Regions from separate parts of the Citrobacter europaeus genome, predicted to be linked through region 3. Evidence: riboswitches for the same ligand, from Rfam matches in the RefSeq annotation. Region 3 holds a riboswitch; each other region holds the start of a gene.
What was found. Region 3 has a riboswitch for thiamine pyrophosphate ahead of thiC (phosphomethylpyrimidine synthase ThiC). Riboswitches for the same ligand answer to the same signal wherever they lie in the genome.
Positions count from the first base shown of each region.

Region 1: linked by a shared signal. The riboswitch ahead of thiM (hydroxyethylthiazole kinase) and the one ahead of thiC (phosphomethylpyrimidine synthase ThiC) in region 3 are both predicted to bind thiamine pyrophosphate.
Region 2: linked by a shared signal. The riboswitch ahead of thiB (thiamine ABC transporter substrate binding subunit) and the one ahead of thiC (phosphomethylpyrimidine synthase ThiC) in region 3 are both predicted to bind thiamine pyrophosphate.

Region 1 covers NZ_CP148084.1:1,804,289-1,808,501, forward strand. Annotated here, with positions in the region: gene WHR59_RS08230 (efflux RND transporter permease subunit) at 1-1,063, shown strand, start outside; gene WHR59_RS08235 (TetR/AcrR family transcriptional regulator) at 1,056-1,673, shown strand; TPP riboswitch at 1,895-1,992, shown strand; gene thiM (hydroxyethylthiazole kinase) at 2,024-2,812, shown strand; gene thiD (bifunctional hydroxymethylpyrimidine kinase/phosphomethylpyrimidine kinase) at 2,809-3,609, shown strand; gene WHR59_RS08250 (GntR family transcriptional regulator) at 3,651-4,213, shown strand, end outside.
Region 2 covers NZ_CP148084.1:4,217,907-4,222,119, forward strand. Annotated here, with positions in the region: gene sgrT (glucose uptake inhibitor SgrT) at 1-98, opposite strand, end outside; gene sgrR (HTH-type transcriptional regulator SgrR) at 198-1,853, shown strand; TPP riboswitch at 1,887-2,011, shown strand; gene thiB (thiamine ABC transporter substrate binding subunit) at 2,043-3,026, shown strand; gene thiP (thiamine/thiamine pyrophosphate ABC transporter permease ThiP) at 3,002-4,213, shown strand, end outside.
Region 3 covers NZ_CP148084.1:4,815,448-4,819,660, forward strand. Annotated here, with positions in the region: gene nudC (NAD(+) diphosphatase) at 1-726, opposite strand, end outside; gene WHR59_RS22545 (Rsd/AlgQ family anti-sigma factor) at 823-1,311, shown strand; TPP riboswitch at 1,362-1,484, shown strand; gene thiC (phosphomethylpyrimidine synthase ThiC) at 1,568-3,466, shown strand; gene thiE (thiamine phosphate synthase) at 3,466-4,101, shown strand; gene WHR59_RS22560 (HesA/MoeB/ThiF family protein) at 4,094-4,213, shown strand, end outside.

The DNA of each region.
Region 1 (4,213 bases), 2.1 Mb from region 3:
TTATCACAGTCTTAATCAGGCGCAAACAATGTTACTTACGGCCGCCAGAGAAAACCAAAATCTGAACGCTGTGCGAGTGAACAGCCTTGCCGCAAAGGCGTTGCTGCAGGTAGATATTGACAGACAAAAAGCACAAGCTCACGGCCTTGAACAGGCGGATATCAACGAAACTCTTTCTGCTGCATGGGGAGGGATTTATGTTAATGACTTTATTGACCGTGGCCGAGTAAAACGGGTTTATATACAAGGTGATGCGCCATGGCGTTCAATACCTGAAAACTTATCCGCCTGGTTTGTACGTAACAGTAGCGATGATATGACCTCATTCGCCAGTTTTGCCTCCTTCCGCTGGACTACTGGTCCACAAATGCTTCAGCGATTCAATGGATTACCTGCTGTGCAATTTCAAGGAGATGCAGCTCCCGGCATAAGTTCTGGGGCAGCAATGGCTGAAATGGTCAGGCTGATAGCGCCAATCGAAGGATTTGATCTGCAGTGGAGCGGGATATCATGGCAAGAACAGGCTTCCTCGGCACAGACACTGTGGGTATATCTTGCCTCCGTTGCGTTCGTATTTTTGTGTCTGGCTGCTTTATATGAAAGCTGGTCTGTGCCTATTGCTGTGCTTCTGATTATCCCACTTGGGGTTCTCGGCGCAGTGAGTGCAGCCTTAATCGCCGGGTTCGAAAATGATGTCTACTTCCAGGTAGGTATACTAACGACGATGGGGCTGTCAGCAAAAAATGCAATTCTCATTATTGAATTCGCTCTGGCGCAAATCCGCAGGGGTAAACCGTTGATTCAGGCCGCTTTTGAAGGCGCAAGATTACGCTTACGTCCTGTCATCATGACGTCTCTGGCATTTGTTGTTGGAGTTATCCCTCTGGTACTCTCTACGGGCGCAGGGGCCTCCAGCCAGAAAGAGATTGGAACTTCGGTAATCGGCGGTATGCTCACAGGCACGTTACTGACGCTGCTCTTTGTCCCACTGTTTTTTGTTCTCATTCAGCAGGGAATCTCGAGACTAAAAAAAGGCAAACGTAAGGAATGCAATAATGGTTAATCAACGTGGGCGGCCAATGAAGTCCCGCCCTCGCATTTTACAAACGGCATGTGAGCTGTTTCTCAAGCATGGCATTGACGTGTCCCTTGATACTATCGCCAGTGAAGCAGGGACAACGCGGCCGACCCTTTACAGCCATTTTCCGGGGGGAAAGGATGCTCTCCTGCTGGCGACGTTTGAATTTCTGAATGACAAAATGCAGCCGCCTTTACGCCAGTTACTCCAGGAGCAACTGGATTTTCCCGATCTCCTGAGAGGTTTTGCCCGGGTTGTACAGAATCATTTCTATACCCCTGAGAATATCCATTTCCAGCGATTATTGATTCAAGTGCTGGTTCAAAAGCCCGATTTACACGTCATGCTGGAGCAAAGAAACTCTGGACGCGTTTTGCAGGCGCTGACAGAAATTCTGGAACAGAAAAATAATGAAGGAATAGTCACGTTAGATAATCCGGAATTACAGGCTACTGCTTTCCTCGGGGCTATTATGGGATATCTGCTTCCTGGAGCAATAATCTCGCAAAAAGCAGTTGATCCCCATAAACTTGAGAAACTGGCTGAATGTTCAATTGCAACCTTTCTGTCTGCCTGGGAATTTAAGAGCGGATGATCGTGGTGTCTCAGCATTGAGACGCGCTACGAAATGCCTGAGTGGATGACGACGCCTGCGGCAATGAGCGCCCCTTCCAGAATAAACCGCTGCTGTTCACCTCCCTCGCTGGCTGGTAAAGTATGCGGTGTGGATACATTCCGCCATTCAGTAAATGGATAGCAGGGGCTTAAGTATGTAAGTTTCCCTTACTGTCCTTTTAATATTATTGAGTTTTATGTAACAACGACTCGGGGTGCCCTTCTTCATTGAAGGCTGAGAAATACCCGTACCACCTGATCTGGATAATGCCAGCGTAGGGAAGTCTGACACTGCTCGTGTCCCTTCTTCGCGCGGGCAGGAGCTGAACCATGCAGCCTGACCTGCACAGCCGCGCACTCGCGGCTCACACCTTGCACCAATTTAGAACGCTTTCACCACTCACACACTGTATGACCAACGAGGTCGTGCAAAGCTTTACGGCCAATACGCTACTGGCGCTGGGCGCATCCCCTGCGATGGTAATCGAGCCTGAGGAAGCCAGCCAGTTTGCGGCTATCGCCAGTGCGTTGCTGGTGAATGTCGGCACTTTAACCCAGACGCGGGCTACGGCGATGCGTGCCGCCGTTGAGCGGGCACATCTCGTTAAAACCCCGTGGACGCTCGATCCCGTTGCCGTGGGCGCGCTAGAGTTTCGCCGTCGCTTCTGTCTGGATTTACTGGTACTACAGCCTGCCGCTATCCGTGGCAACGCCTCGGAAATACTTGCTATGGCGGGTATGAACAGCGGGGGCCGCGGCGTCGACACGACAGATACGCCAGCCGCTGCGCTTTCCGCTGCGCAGGCGTTGGCTCGTCAGGTTGGGACCATTGTCGTGGTTACCGGCGAAGTGGACTACGTGACCGATGGTCAGCGTACCGTCTGCGTGAACGGCGGTGATCCGTTGATGACCCGCGTGGTGGGCACCGGATGCGCGCTGTCGGCGGTTGTTGCGGCCAGTTGCGCCCTGCACGGTGACCGGCTTGATAACATCGCCTCCGCCTGTAGCTGGATGAAACAGGCCGGGCAAATAGCCACACAACAATCAACCGGACCGGGCAGTTTTGTCCCGGCTTTTCTCGATGCCCTCTATAACCTGAACGCACAGGAGCAAGCATGAAACGGATTAACGCATTAACGATCGCCGGAACCGATCCAAGCGGCGGTGCGGGTATTCAGGCCGATTTAAAAACCTTCTCGGCGCTAGGCGCTTACGGCTGTTCGGTTATCACGGCGTTGGTGGCGCAAAATACGCGCGGGGTGCAGTCGGTTTATCGCATAGAACCTGACTTTGTTGCCGCACAACTGGACTCGGTGTTGAGTGATGTGCGTATCGACACCACCAAAATCGGTATGCTGGCGGAGACGGATATTGTTGAAGCGGTTGCCGAACGTTTGCGTCGCCATCGGGTGCAAAATGTCGTACTGGATACGGTGATGCTGGCGAAAAGCGGCGATCCGTTGCTGTCGCCCTCGGCGGTAGAGACACTGCGTACCCATTTGCTGCCGCAGGTTTCGATTATCACCCCTAATTTACCCGAAGCTGCGGCACTGCTCGGGGCTCCCCATGCGCAGACTGAGCAGGAGATGCTAGAGCAGGGAAGGGCACTGCGGGCGCTGGGCTGCGAGGCGGTATTGATGAAAGGCGGTCATCTGGAGGATGCACAAAGCCCCGACTGGCTCTTTACCCGTGAGGGAGAGCAGCGTTTTACCGCGCCAAGGGTGATGACCAAAAATACCCATGGCACCGGCTGTACGCTATCCGCGGCGCTGGCGGCGCTGCGTCCGCGCCATGACAACTGGGCACAGACAGTGCAGGAAGCTAAGCTGTGGCTTTCTGCGGCGTTGGCGCAGGCCGACACCCTGGAGGTTGGTGAGGGAATTGGTCCGGTACATCATTTCCACGCGTGGTGGTAATGGGTATACTGGCTGCAGAGAAGGCTGCAGGAAAAAGATAAATGGAACAAGCGCATACCCAGCTTATCGCGCAACTGAATGAACGCATTGCAGCGGCAGATAACACGCCGCTGTATATGAAATTTGCGCAAACAGTGAAAAACGCTGTGCGTAGCGGGATTCTGGAGCATGGAAATATCCTGCCCGGCGAGCGCGATCTCAGCCAGTTAACCGGCGTTTCGCGAATTACGGTACGCAAGGCGATGCAGGCCCTGGAAGAAGAAGGCGTAGTGACGCGCGCCCGTGGTTACGGGACGCAGATCAACAACATCTTCGAGTATTCGCTAAAAGAAGCGCGTGGTTTTTCACAGCAGGTGGTTTTGCGCGGTAAAAAGCCAGATACGCTGTGGGTCAACAAGCGTATTGTGCCTTGCCCGGAAGAGGTGGCTCAGCAGTTGGCTGTTGCCGCGGGGAGTGACGTCTTCCTGCTCAAGCGCATTCGCTATGTAGATGAAGACGCGGTTTCTATTGAAGAGTCATGGGTTCCTGCCCATCTTATCCATGACGTGGATGCCATCGGCGTTTCACTGTATGACTATTTTCGCAGCCAGCATATTTTCCCGCA
Region 2 (4,213 bases), 600 kb from region 3:
AGCTCTTCGAGCATCTTTAAGCGCTGCGGTGCGCTCAGGCAAGCCAACCAGGACGATTTTTCCGTCGCGGTAAAGTACTCCAACCAGAACTGACGCATAGATGACCCCTTCGTTGTCTCATCGCTTCATCGGAATCTATTATTGGCTTAATATAGGGATTATAAAATTGCTGAGTTTTCCGCAGGAGTTCCCCTTTTATGTCTTCTGGTCGTTTGCAACAACAGTTCATCCGTCTGTGGCAATGCTGCGACGGCAAAACGCAAGACACAACGCTTAACGAGCTGGCGGAGCTTCTGAGCTGCTCGCGCCGCCATATGCGTACGCTGCTTAATACCATGCAGGAACGTGGCTGGTTAACGTGGGAAGCCGAAGTTGGACGAGGTAAACGCTCGCGCCTGACATTCCTCTATACCGGGTTGGCGCTCCAGCAACAGCGGGCAGAAGACCTGCTGGAACAGGATCGCATCGATCAACTGGTGCAACTGGTCGGTGACAAAACGGCCGTACGGCAGATGCTGGTTTCCCACCTCGGCCGCAGTTTTCGCCAGGGTCGACACATCATGCGCGTTCTCTATTATCGTCCCATGCACAACCTGCTTCCGGGTACGGCATTGCGCCGCTCCGAAACCCATATCGCCCGGCAAATCTTCAGCGCCCTAATACGGGTAAATGAGGAAAATGGGGAACTGGAAGCGGACATCGCCCATCACTGGCAGCAGATTTCACCTTTACACTGGCGATTTTTCCTGCGCCCGGGGATCCATTTCCATCATGGCCGCGAACTGGAAATGGAAGATGTCATCGCCTCGCTGATGCGCATTAACGCTCTGCCGCTGTACTCACACATCACGCAAATCGTCTCGCCCACGGCCTGGACGTTGGATATCCATCTGTCCCAGCCTGACCGCTGGCTTCCCTGGTTATTGGGGCAAGTCCCCGCCATGATCCTGCCGCGAGAATGGGAAACGTTAAATAACTTCTCCAGTCACCCGATTGGCACTGGCCCATATGCGGTGATTCGCAATACCAATAACCAACTGAAGATTCACGCATTTGATGATTACTTTGGCTACCGGGCGCTGATCGACGAAGTTAACGTTTGGGTGCTGCCCGACATCGGCGAAGAGCCTGGCGGCGGGTTGACGCTAAAAGGCCCCACGGAGGATGAAAAGGCGATCGAGAGCCGGCTCGAAGAAGGCTGCTACTACCTGCTGTTTGATACGCGCACCCACCGTGGCGCTAATCAGGAGGTCCGCGAGTGGGCTAGCCGCGTTCTCTCGCCAACCCATTTAATCTGCCACGCCGACGAACAGTACCAACGACTGTGGTTCCCCGCCTACGGTTTGCTTCCCCGCTGGCACCATGCCAGACCCGGCCATGGTGAAAAACCAGCCGGACTGGAAACGCTGACTCTCACTTACTATCGCGATCACATCGAACACCGGATTATCGCGCAGATCATGAAAACGCTGCTGGCGGAACATCAGGTACAGTTGAATATTCAGGAGATCGACTACGATCAATGGCATGCGGGTGAAATAGTTAGCGATATCTGGCTCAACAGCGCCAACTTTACCCTACCGCTGGACTTCTCGTTGTTCGCGCATCTCTGCGAAGTCCCATTACTGCAAAACTGTATCTCGCGGGACTGGGAAAACGATGCCGCCCGCTGGCGAACGGGCGAAATGAGCCTGGCGGCATGGTGCCAACAACTGCTCGCCACAAAGGCCATTGTGCCGTTGATCCATCACTGGCTGATCATTCAGGGCCAGCGCAGTATGCGCGGGCTACGCATGAATACTCTAGGCTGGTTTGATTTTAAATCGGCGTGGTTTGCACCGCCGGATCCTTAATTGCTGCTGAGCAACAAAATCATTACACTAACGCCGTTCTCAACGGGGTGCTAAATAAAAAACATACACAAAATCATTCGATCTGCGTATGGGCTGAGAGATACCCGTCGAACCTGATCCGGATAATGCCGGCGAAGGGATTTGAGTCAGTTCCTCAAGTCCTTTGCCACCCAACTCTTGAGGTGCAAAGTGTTTAAAAAATGTCTTCCGCTTTTACTGCTGTGCGCAGCGCCTGCCTTCGCTAAACCTGTACTGACCGTCTACACCTACGACTCGTTCGCAGCTGACTGGGGCCCAGGCCCGACAATCAAAAAAGCCTTTGAAGCTGACTGCAACTGCGAGCTGAAACTGGTCGCGCTGGAAGATGGCGTCTCACTGCTTAACCGCCTGCGCATGGAAGGAAAAAACAGCAAAGCCGACGTCGTGCTGGGTCTGGATAACAACCTTCTGGAAGCCGCAACGCAAACCAAATTGTTCGCCAAAAGCGGTGTACCAGGTGACGCCGTTAACGTGCCCGGCGGCTGGAAAAACGATACCTTCGTTCCGTTTGACTACGGCTATTTCGCCTTCGTTTACGATAAGAACAAGCTGAAGAATCCGCCCAAAAGTCTGAAAGAACTGGTAGAAAGCGACCAGAAATGGCGCGTCATTTATCAGGATCCGCGCACCAGCACGCCTGGTCTGGGTCTGCTGCTATGGATGCAGAAAGTCTATGGCGATAAAGCGCCAGAGGCGTGGCAGAAACTGGCAGCCAAAACCGTCACCGTCACCAAGGGATGGAGCGAAGCCTACGGCCTGTTCCTGAAAGGTGAAAGCGATCTGGTGCTCAGTTATACCACCTCTCCGGCCTATCACATCATCGCCGAGAAAAAAGACAACTACGCCGCAGCCGACTTTAGCGAGGGCCATTATTTGCAGGTGGAAGTCGCCGCTCGTACCGCGGCCAGCAAGCAGCCGGAACTGGCCGAGAAATTCCTGAAGTTTATGGTGTCTCCGGCATTTCAGAATGCGATTCCGACCGGCAACTGGATGTATCCGGTAACGCAGGTCGCCCTGCCGCCAGGATTCGAGCAACTGAATAAACCAGCCACCGCGCTGGAATTTACGCCGCAGCAGGTTGCAGCTCAACGCCAGGTATGGATTAGCGAATGGCAACGCGCCGTCAGCCGTTAATTCCCGGCTGGCTGGTTCCAGGGCTTACCGCCGCCACGCTGATGGTGGCCGTTGCCCTGGCCGCGTTTCTGGCACTGTGGTTTAACGCCCCGCAGGGAGAATGGCTCTCGCTGTGGCAGGACGACTACCTGTGGCACGTGGTGCGCTTTTCTTTCTGGCAGGCTTTTTTATCCGCAGTGCTGTCGGTCATCCCGGCGATTTTCCTGGCCAGAGCTCTCTATCGTCGTCGTTTTCCTGGACGTCTGGCGCTGCTGCGCCTGTGCGCGATGACGTTAATCCTGCCAGTGCTGGTGGCGGTCTTCGGTATTCTTAGCGTCTATGGTCGTCAGGGCTGGCTGGCCTCGCTCTGGCATACATTGGGGCTGGAATGGACCTTTTCGCCATACGGTTTACAGGGCATTCTGCTGGCGCACGTCTTTTTCAATCTGCCGATGGCCAGTCGTCTGCTGTTGCAATCACTGGAAAATATTCCCGGCGAACAACGACAGTTAGCCGCTCAGTTGGGTATGCGCGGCTGGCATTTCTTCCGCTTTGTTGAATGGCCATGGCTACGCCGTCAGATCCTTCCCGTTGCGGCGCTCATCTTTATGCTCTGTTTCGCCAGCTTCGCCACCGTTTTGTCGCTGGGCGGCGGGCCGCAGGCCACCACCATCGAGCTGGCGATTTATCAGGCGCTTAACTTTGATTACGATCCCGGTCGTGCAGCCATGCTGGCGTTGATCCAGATGGTTTGTTGTTTAGCGCTGGTACTGCTCAGCCAACGTCTGAGCCGCGCTATTGCTCCCGGCACCACGCTGGTTCAGGGCTGGCGCGATCCCGACGATCGTTTGCACAGCCGCCTGACAGACGCTCTGCTGATTATTCTGGCCCTGCTGCTGTTGTTGCCGCCGCTGCTGGCGGTGATTGTCGATGGCTTTAACCGCCATATGCTGGATGTTCTTAGGCAACCTGTACTGTGGCAGGCGCTGGGAACCTCGCTGCGCATTGCGCTGGCGGCAGGAGCGTTGTGCATTGTACTCACCATGATGCTGTTATGGAGCAGCCGTGAACTACGTGCCCGACAGCAGGTGCTGGCAGGTCAAATGCTGGAGCTGAGCGGCATGATGATCCTCGCCATGCCGGGTATCGTGCTAGCTACCGGCTTCTTTCTGCTGCTCAATAATACTATTGGGCTCCCCGAATCTGCC
Region 3 (4,213 bases):
ACGCGCGACGGTGCCTGGCGGGGGTAAAAGCGGTAAGTCGTCATAGCGATACCAGTTCGCTTCCAGCAGCTCTTTCGGGTCAATAACAATTTCGCCGCTATCATACTCCGCCATAAATGCGGTCATCAAAGACTGCGGGAACGGCCATGGCTGAGAAGTGACGTAGCGCAGATTTTTCACCTTAATGCCGCTCTCTTCCATGACTTCACGCGCCACCGCCTGTTCCAGGGTCTCGCCCACTTCAACAAAACCTGCCAGCACGGTATGCACGCCGTTACGATGGCGAACATGCTGGGCGAGCAGGATAGAGTCATCACGGCGAATGGCGACGATAATGCAGGGGGCAATTTGCGGGTAGTAGCGTTCGCGACAGTGGCTACACAGCATCGCCCATTCCGTTTTACTCGGGTGCATGGGATGACCACAGTAACCGCAGAATTTATGCGAACGGTAAAACTCGGCCAGCTGTACGCCGCGTCCGGCCAGTTGAAACAAGCCAACATCCTGGTCAATGATCTGGCGTACCGACCCCATATCGTGTCGACGCTGCTGCTGCACCAGCCAGACTGTTTCCCCTTCCCATTCGCCTATTGGTATGGCGCGCTGCCCGGTCAGATCAAAACGGGCTGCGTCGCCGTAAGGCAGTTCGCCATGAGGCAACCATAACTTTTGCTCATGACTGACAATCCACCAGCCGCTATCAAATTTTTCAATTATACGATCCATATCTCTTGCGCAACCTTTGCTTCACAGGCATGTTGTTTACATTATTTTTACATTTACGGGTGAGCAGTTCCTTAACACCATCTTGCGGAGTCAATCATGCTAAACCAGCTGGAAAGCCTGACGGAGCACGTCGGAGGAAGTAATAAACTGGTTGATCGCTGGCTACATGTACGTAAGCACCTGCTCGTGGCTTACTACAATCTGGTTGGCATTAAGCCTGGCAAAGAATCGTACATGCGACTCAATGAAAAAGCGCTGGATGATTTTTGTCAGAGCCTGGTCGATTACCTCTCCACCGGACACTTCAGTATTTATGAACGTATTCTCCATAAATTGGAAGGGAACGGGCAGCTTTTAAAAGCCACAAAAATTTGGCCGCTGCTGGAAGCCAATACGCAGCTGATCATGAACTACTATGATACCAGTCTGGAAACGGCGATTGATCATGATAACTTCCTTGAATTCCAACAGGTTTTATCAGATCTCGGCGAGGCGCTGGAAGCCCGTTTCGTGCTGGAAGATAAGCTGATCATGTTGGTATTTGACGCGATGCACGAGAGTAGTACTCTCAAACGTCATGCTTGAGATTTGCGGCATTAACGCGTAGCTTACATTCATTACCTCTTTACTGAGGTTACTTCTTGTCGGAGTGCTTATTTTCCACAACAGCATGAGTGGAAAAGGCTGAGACCGTTAATTCGGGATCCGCGGAACCTGATCAGGTTAAAACCTGCGAAGGGAACAAGAGTCAATCTGCAATAGCATCGCCTCCGGGCGAGCTTCTCTCTTGCTTCATCCGTCGTCTGACAAGCCATATCCTTACTTTTATCTGGAATGAGCTATGTCTGCCACTACTAAACCTTCACGCCGCGAACAGCGCGCTCAAGCCCAACATTTTATCGATACCCTGGAAGGGACCGCCTTTCCAAACTCAAAACGCATTTATATCACTGGTTCGCAGCCGGATATCCGCATTCCGATGCGCGAAATTCAGCTCAGCCCGACGCTGATTGGCGGTAGCAAAGACAACCCGCAGTTCGAAGAGAACGAAGCCGTGCCGGTGTACGACACCTCCGGGCCGTATGGCGATCCTGACGTGGCGATAAACGTCCAGCAGGGTCTGGCAAAACTGCGCCAGCCGTGGATTGTCGCGCGTAACGATAGCGAAGAATTAGACGTCCGTAGTTCCGCTTATACCAAAGAACGTCTGGCCGATGATGGTCTGGACGAGCTACGTTTCACTGGCCTGCTGACGCCAAAGCGCGCCAAAGCCGGTAAGCGAGTCACCCAACTGCATTACGCGCGCCAGGGGATAGTCACCCCGGAGATGGAATTTATCGCCATCCGCGAAAACATGGGCCGCGAGCGCATTCGTAGTGAAGTGCTGCGCCACCAGCATCCGGGGATGAGCTTTGGCGCGCGCCTGCCGGAAAACATTACGCCGGAATTCGTGCGTGATGAAGTCGCCGCGGGCCGCGCGATTATTCCTGCCAATATCAACCACCCGGAATCCGAGCCGATGATCATCGGTCGTAACTTCCTGGTAAAGGTTAACGCGAACATCGGCAACTCTGCCGTCACCTCCTCTATCGAAGAAGAGGTAGAAAAACTGGTGTGGTCAACGCGCTGGGGCGCAGACACAGTGATGGATCTCTCCACCGGCCGCTATATCCACGAAACCCGTGAGTGGATTTTGCGTAACAGTCCGGTACCGATCGGTACTGTACCGATCTACCAGGCGCTCGAGAAGGTCAACGGGATCGCCGAAGATCTCACCTGGGAAGCCTTCCGCGACACGCTGCTGGAGCAGGCTGAACAGGGCGTCGACTACTTCACCATTCACGCGGGCGTGCTGCTGCGCTACGTGCCAATGACCGCCAAACGCCTGACCGGCATTGTCTCACGCGGCGGTTCAATTATGGCGAAATGGTGCCTTTCTCATCACAAAGAGAACTTCCTGTTCGAACATTTCCGCGAGATTTGCGAAATCTGCGCCGCCTACGACGTCTCCTTGTCGCTGGGTGACGGCCTGCGCCCGGGTTCAATTCAGGATGCGAACGACGAAGCGCAGTTCTCCGAACTGCATACGCTGGGCGAGCTGACCAAAATCGCCTGGGAATACGACGTGCAGGTGATGATTGAAGGCCCGGGTCATGTACCCATGCATATGATCCAGCGCAACATGACCGAAGAGTTGGAGAGCTGCCACGAAGCACCGTTCTACACCTTAGGGCCATTGACCACTGACATCGCGCCGGGCTATGACCACTTCACTTCCGGGATCGGTGCGGCGATGATCGGCTGGTTTGGCTGCGCGATGCTATGCTACGTCACACCGAAAGAGCACCTCGGCCTGCCGAACAAAGAAGATGTGAAGCAAGGGCTGATTACCTACAAGATTGCCGCCCACGCCGCTGACTTAGCGAAAGGCCATCCGGGCGCGCAGATCCGCGATAACGCGATGTCGAAAGCGCGCTTCGAATTCCGCTGGGAAGACCAGTTTAACCTCGCGCTCGACCCGTTCACAGCCCGCGCCTACCACGATGAAACCCTGCCACAGGAGTCCGGCAAGGTTGCCCACTTCTGCTCCATGTGCGGACCGAAGTTCTGCTCGATGAAAATCAGCCAGGAGGTTCGCGACTACGCTGCGGCACAAACGATTGAAGTCGGCATGGCGGATATGTCGGAAAACTTCCGTGCCAAAGGCGGCGAAATCTACCTCAAAAAAGAGGAGGCGTAATGTACCAGCCTGATTTCCCAACCGTGCCGTTCCGCCTCGGGCTTTACCCAGTGGTGGACAGCGTGCAATGGATTGAACGCCTGCTGCAGGCAGGCGTGCGCACGATCCAACTGCGCATTAAAGATAAGCGTGATGAAGAGGTCGAAGCCGACGTCATGGCCGCCATTGAGCTGGGGCGTCGCTATGACGCCCGGCTGTTCATCAACGATTACTGGCGTCTGGCAATTAAGCACCGCGCTTACGGTGTGCATCTGGGCCAGGAAGATCTTGAAACCACTGACCTGAAAGCGATTCAAACGGCGGGACTACGCCTGGGGGTGTCCACTCACGATGATATGGAGATAGACGTCGCGCTCGCCGCTAAACCTTCTTATATCGCGCTGGGTCATGTCTTCCCCACGCAAACCAAGCAGATGCCTTCCGCCCCGCAGGGGCTGACACAGTTGGCAAGTCATATTGAACGACTGGCGGATTACCCGACCGTCGCCATTGGCGGTATCAGCCTTGAGCGTGCCCCGGCAGTGCTGGCGACCGGTGTCGGGAGCATTGCCGTGGTCAGCGCGATTACTCAGGCGGCTGACTGGCGTGAAGCCACGGGCCAGCTACTGGATATCGCGGGAGTGGGCGATGAATGACCGCGACTTTATGCGCTACAGCCGCCAGATCCTGCTCGGCGATATCGCCATTGAAGGCCAACAAAAGCTGCTCGATAGCCATGTGCTGATTATCGGTTTAGGCGGGTTAGGT